DNA from 2 places in the Pseudoalteromonas sp. K222D genome. Region 2 is predicted to be linked to the other one. Evidence: predicted binding sites of a transcription regulator. Region 2 holds the regulator's gene; the other holds the start of a gene.
What was found. The regulator LexA, encoded in region 2, represses DNA repair genes until DNA is damaged. The targets are predictions, from matches to a motif close to TACTGTATNNNNATACAGTA.
Positions count from the first base shown of each region.

Region 1: J5X91_RS06585 (DNA topoisomerase III) is a predicted target of LexA. The motif match lies at 1,223-1,242, and genes of this name have one in related genera.

Region 1 covers NZ_JAGGDL010000008.1:114,293-117,724, forward strand. Annotated here, with positions in the region: gene pomA (flagellar motor protein PomA) at 1-130, shown strand, start outside; gene J5X91_RS06580 (flagellar motor protein MotB) at 133-1,053, shown strand; gene J5X91_RS06585 (DNA topoisomerase III) at 1,256-3,196, shown strand; gene J5X91_RS06590 (amidohydrolase) at 3,222-3,432, opposite strand, start outside.
Region 2 covers NZ_JAGGDL010000019.1:64,715-68,146, reverse strand. Annotated here, with positions in the region: gene J5X91_RS11115 (hypothetical protein) at 1-215, shown strand, start outside; gene J5X91_RS11110 (hotdog fold thioesterase) at 218-661, opposite strand; gene J5X91_RS11105 (SRPBCC family protein) at 760-1,212, opposite strand; gene lexA (transcriptional repressor LexA) at 1,492-2,109, shown strand; gene coxB (cytochrome c oxidase subunit II) at 2,583-3,432, shown strand, end outside.

The DNA of each region.
Region 1 (3,432 bases), on a different contig from region 2:
GGCAATGAATCAACGTTTAATTTTAGATGCGGTTTTAGGTATTCAAGATGGTCAAAATCCAAAAGTAATAGAAGGTATTTTGAAAAACTATCTTGCAGAATCAAAACGTAAAGTAAACACTGAGGATTAACTATGTCTGATCAAGAGTGCAAGTGCCCACCCCCAGGTTTACCTGCGTGGATGGGGACATTCGCAGATTTAATGTCGCTATTAATGTGCTTTTTTGTGCTCTTGCTTGCGTTTTCTGAAATGGATGTACTTAAATTTAAACAAATTGCCGGTTCGATGAAATTTGCATTTGGTGTACAAAATAAAATAGAAGTTAAAGATATTCCCAAAGGCACATCAGTTATTGCTATGGAGTTTACTCCGGGCAAGCCAGAGCCTACCCCAATTGAAACAATTCAACAGCAAACGGTAGAAATGACCCAGCAAATGTTAGAGTTTCAGGCAGGTGATGAAAGCTCAGCAGGCGGAAGGCAAGAGCAGCGGGGCGATAAACGTGGTGGCGAGTCGCGTAGTACTTCCAAAGAGCAAGCATCGGAGCAAGCAATTTCAGCGGCCGATCAACAGCAAACAAACGACTTAGTTAAAAAAATCGCTCAGCAATTAGAAAAACAAATAATTGATGGTGCCATAGAGCTTGAATCATTAGGGCAGCAAATAATTATTCGTATTCGTGAAAATGGCTCTTTCCCTTCGGGTAGCGCATTTTTACAACCTAAGTTTAAACCCATTATTCAAGAAATTGGCGTGCTATTAAAAGATGTGCCTGGAGAAATTACCGTGTCTGGGCATACTGACGATTTTCAGGTTTCAAACGAGTTATATATTAATAACTGGGATCTTTCATCTAAGCGTGCAGTTGCAGTAGCCAGTGAGCTGCAAAAAGTAGTTGGATTTGATAAAAATAGAATGATGGTAGTAGGGCGTGCTGAAACCCGGCCGTTAGTGCCAAATGACAGCAATGAAGATCGCCGTCGTAATCGTCGCGTTGAAATATCTATTTTACAAGGAAAGGCCAAAGAGTCTGATCCTATCGATGTAAGGTAGCAGTCATTTTATTAAAAACACACTTGGTTTAAGCAAACTAAGTGTAATTGATTACAGGTGACTTTTAGTCAAAATTGACTAAAAGTCACCACCTCAGCCAAATACCTCAGAGTTGTTAAATAGTACGGTTTAATAAAAACATCCCACGCTGTGAATTGATATGCTAAACTACTGTGTATATAAACAGTAAAAGAGCTTGCTTATGAAACTCTATATTGCCGAAAAGCCGTCATTAGGGCGTGCTATTGCCGACGCGTTACCAAAACCGCACAAAAAGCACGATGGCTACATTGAAGTTGCAAATGGTGATTGCGTATCTTGGTGTATTGGTCATTTGCTCGAGCAAGCCGAGCCCGATGACTATGATGAGCGCTTTAAAAAGTGGCAGTTTGAGCACCTACCTATCATTCCTGAGCAGTGGCAATTAAAAGCAAAAACTAAAACTCGCAAGCAACTTACTGTGTTAAAAAAGCTAATCAAACAGGCTATAGCACTAGTGCATGCAGGCGATCCCGATAGAGAAGGGCAATTACTTGTCGATCAAGTTATTGAAGAAGCCAAAATAAGTAAAACTAAAAAGCAGCATATTCAACGCTTATTAATTAGTGATTTAAACTTAGCTGCAGTAAAAAAAGCATTAACGACTATGCGATCTAACCGTGAGTTTATTCCGTTGAGCGTTTCAGCCTTAGCGCGCTCTCGTGCTGATTGGTTGTTTGGTATGAATTTAACCCGCGCTTATACTTTAGCAGGGCAAAAAGCTGGGTTTGGTAACGTACTTTCTGTGGGACGAGTACAAACACCCATACTTGGCTTGGTGGTTAATAGAGATAATGACATAGCAAATTTCGTATCGAAGCCATTTTATGAAGTATTAGCCCACTTAGTCACCCCCGAAAAACAATCATTTAGTGCAAAATGGATACCCAGTAAGGCATGTGAGCCTTATCAAGACGAAGAAGGGCGAGTATTAAATAAAGCATTGGCTGAAAACGTAGCCTCGCGTATCACACAGCAAAATGCTGAGCTAACGGCGCTTGAACAAAAGCAAAAAAAACAAACTGCGCCACTGCCTTATAACTTATCTGCTTTGCAGATAGACGCGGCAAAAGCATTTGCTATGCCAGCGCAAAAGGTGCTGGATATATGCCAAACTCTTTATGAGCGTCATAAGTTAATTACCTACCCGCGTTCAGACAACCGCTACTTACCTAATGATCATCACCAAGATGCGTCTGCTATTTTAAAAGCTATAAGCACTAATGGCGGGCAAGGTGTTGAGTTAGTAAAAGCAGCTGATAGTAAAAAACGTAGTAAATGTTTTAACGATTCAAAAGTGGCTGCGCATCACGCCATTGTCCCTACGGCAAAACAGTTAAAGTCGGCAAGTTTAGGTAGCGATGAGACAAAGGTTTATCAATTAATATGTCGTCATTATTTAATACAGTTTTATCCCGACTATATTTACAACGAAACTAAAGCAGAGATAACTATTGCTGGCGGGTTATTTAAAGCAAATGCAAAGCAAGATGTAAGCTTGGGTTTTAAGGTGCTAATGGGTAAGTCTGAATTGAAAGATGAAGCCACGCTACCGCCTTTAACAAAAGACATGTTACTTTTTTGCTCGCAAGGGGAGGTTGTTGAAAAATATACCTCTCCGCCAGCGCACTTTAGTGATGCGACTTTACTTGCAGCCATGACAGGCATAAGCCGCTATGTACAAGATCCACAGATAAAAAAAGTACTTAAAGACACCGATGGCTTAGGCACAGAGGCAACGCGAGCGGGGATCATTGAATTATTATTTAAACGCCGTTTTTTAAAACGTGAAGGCAAATTAATTAAAGCAACCGAAACCGGGAGTGCACTTATTAGCGTGCTGCCGCAAGGTTTAGTTCGCCCCGATTTAACCGCTAAATGGGAATCGAGCTTAGGTGATATTGCACAGCAAGTAATAAGCTATCAGCAATTTTTACAGCCTTTACTTGCCGACTTAAATAGTTTTGTACAACAAGCTGCAAATTGCGATAGCAATGTATTTGCAAAGCTGCCTAAAACTTCAGCTAAAAAGCGTTTTGTTAAACGTGGCCAAAAAACGCCTTATAAAAAGTCGAGTTATAAAAAAAGCTCTGTTACAGGTTAACTACAGAGCTATTATTTAAATAAAACTATTGATTAAACAAAGTTACCGCTGCATTACTCATGACTTTAATGCCAGTTGGTAGTGCGACTTTATAGTCTGGGGCAAACTTACTTGAATGCAGTGAAGGTAATGTTTTGCCCGCTTTTATTGCACTTGCATATTTTGCTTGGTTAACGCCACCGAGCCAAAATAGTGTGATAGGAATATTTTCGTCATTGCGGCCATATAAGCCAAAG
Region 2 (3,432 bases):
ATAAAGCAATTAACCACTTATGTGAGTTAGTAGAGTCATGCTCGCGGGCTGCACTTAAGCAATGGTTGAGTTGTTCGCGCCGTACCTTTGATATTGGTTTTGAATCGGGCACTTCGCCAAAGTGTTTTAACCAAGCGCTGCACGCCGATACATTATTACGTATATCGGCAATTGGTGCAGGCATGGAAATTACTATTTACCCGCTAGAAAAATAGCGTTAGCCTTTGCGCTCTACAACAGCTGCGGTCATTTTTGATACGCAGCAAAGCTCGCCGCGACTATTCGTTATTTTTATTTCCCATACTGAGCTACGTTTGCCAATATGAAACGCTTTTGCGGTGGCGGTTAAGGTGCCATTACGCGAGGCTTTTAAATGGCTGGCACTGATCTCTTGCCCTACACAATAAAATTTAGTGAAGTCGACCACAAAATTAGCCGCGTAGCTGGCAACACTTTCGGCTAAAACCACGTTTGCTCCGCCATGCACCATGCCTATAGGGTTATGGTGCGCAGGAATTGCTGGCATAGTGGCAACTAAGTAATCATCACCAATTTCAGTTATTTCAATCCCCATGGTTTTCATCAGTGTACCTTGGCCATTTATGCCTTGGTCTAACTGCTTACAAAACGCTAAAGTAATAGGTTGATGCCAAATACTCATTGTTACTCCTTTAAAGGTTGAAAACGATAACCGATAATACGATTTTTCATGGCGATATGATAGCCAAATTAGTGCAGCTACTGCATGGTAATACAGTGCTACTTTTTGCTTTCTACATAGTGCTTAATTTCATCGAGATCTTTTTTTAGCATTTTACGCATCGAACTTTTAAGAAAAAACCCTATCACTGCAGAGATCATTTTTACCCAAATAGACTCAGAGCTATCAGAAAAAGTCATGGTTAAACAGGTGCTAGGTTCGGCGGCGGTAAGTGACAGCTTAGTGGTATAAACTGCCCCGCCATTTTCTGCGCGAGTGCAATAGTATTCATTAGTAACAGCTTCGGTGATCCACATGGTTTCTGAGGCTGCTTTGCCAAAAATTTTTCGTGTTTCTAACCATTTTAGGCCCACTAGCCCTTGTGGTGGCTTCTCGATTATTTTTACATCAATAATGCCAGACAGCATATTGGCACTGTTTTCGATGTCAGTTATTGCCGCCCATACTTTACGTTTAGGACCGTTAATTATTACCGCTACAGTGATATTCATAACACTCTCCGTTAATTCACATTGATGAAGTTAAGGCCCATTACAAAAACGATAGTTAACTAATTTTTAATAACAGCAACAACTTAGTAGTTATGTAATTAATGTAACGTAAAACTAACACTATCGTGATCTGCGTAATTTTATCTGTAATTTACTTGGTAATTTTAAGCTTAGACCAATGCCACCTTTGGAAGCAAAGGCGAGGAGTAATTTAAATTTGCGATTTTCAGATAACTGTATATACTCACAGTTAAATGTACTGTATGGAAAACCAGTTGTATGCGACCATTAACTAACCGCCAAGCGCAAATACTCGAACTTATTAAAGTGTTTATTAAAGACACTGGTATGCCTCCTACACGCGCAGAAATTGCACAAACATTAGGCTTTAAAAGTGCTAATGCAGCAGAAGAGCATTTAAAAGCGCTGGCTAAAAAAGGCGCTATTAAAATGAAACCAGGCGCTAGCCGTGGTATTCAACTTATTGAAGAAGATGAACCAGAACAACTTGGTTTACCGTTAATAGGCCGTGTAGCTGCCGGCGAACCTATTTTGGCGCAACAACATGTTGAGAGCCATTGTAAAATTGACCCGTTAATGTTTAAACCCGCTGCCGATTTTTTATTGCGTGTAAATGGTATGAGCATGCGAGATATTGGTATTATGGATGGTGATTTACTGGCTGTTCATCGCACTCAAGTTGCCGAAAATGGCCAAGTTATTGTTGCCCGCGTTGATGACGATGTAACGGTAAAACGCTTAGAAAAAGCAGGCAAAAAAGTATTATTGCATGCTGAAAATAAAGAATTTTCGTCGATAGAAGTGGATCTTGAAAACGAATCTTTTAATATTGAAGGCTTAGCTGTTGGGGTTATTCGTAATGCTGACTGGATGTGACAATTAAGCTGTTATAGCTATGTAAAATATCGGCATAATTTAATAGCTCAGATAATTAATGCGCACTTTTTAGTGCGCTTTTTTTTGCCTTTTTTTTGTGAAAATTCCGCTGCAATGAAAAAATTATATTAAGTTTATGTTTTTTATCATTTAAGTATTTAATACTCGTTATCGCTGTCTTTTTATTTGTAACCCTTGCTGTTGCTCACTTCCTGCTTAGAACAAAATTAAATAAATCCCATATTTACGCTAATCCCCTAATATTATTTGATTATTTTTCAAACTAAAACTTGCTAGTTGTTCAATTATTAACTAATTGTTAATGGGCTGGACTAACAATAACTCACAGCTTTAGTTTTGAGAAAATATATTTATATATCCGGCAGCAATACAAAAATAAAAAATAACAAATTGGCATTTAAAGCTTATGTCTTTTTGTTTTGCACTCGCAACAGTATTAAAGGAGCTGTCACATGGGTAAATTGAGCTCTACCTTGTGGCTTATATTGTTTGTTTTTCCGCAGTTAGCATTGGCAAATAGCCAATATAATATGCGCAAAGGCGTAACCGATATAAGTAATAATGTTTATCAACTACACATGACCATATTTTTAATATGCTGTGTAATAGGCGTGATTGTATTTGCCGTTATGTTTTGGGCACTTATTCATCATCGTAAATCTAAAGGAGCAGTTGCTGCTCAATTTCACGAAAGTACCAAAGTAGAAATACTCTGGACAGCAATTCCATTTGTTATTTTAATAGCAATGGCAGTCCCCGCAACTAAAACATTAATAGCGATGGAAGATGCCAGTAAAGCGGATATCACTATTAAAGTAACTGGTTCACAATGGAAATGGCATTACGAATATATGGGGGAAGATGTTGAGTTTTACTCAATACTTGCCACACCGCAAAATGAAATTGCTAACCTAGCCGATAAAAACCCCAACTATTTACTTGAGGTAGATAAGCCTCTGGTATTACCGATCAATAAAAAAGTACGCTTTTTAATGACCTCCGACGATGTTATTCATTCTTGGTGGGTGCCCGATTTTGCTATTAAAAAAGATGCAAACCCGGGGTTTATTAACGAAACGTGGACCAACATAAACGAAGTCGGTATTTATCGCGGTCAGTGTGCTGAGCTATGCGGTAAAGATCATGGCTTTATGCCAGTGGTAGTAGAGGCTAAGTCAGAGGCCGATTTTAAAGTTTGGCTAGCAGATGCTAAACAAGCAAAGCAAAAAGCAGCAGCAGCAGATGCTGCATTACTTGACCAAACACTCCCTAAAGAAGAATTAATGACTTTGGGTGAGCAAG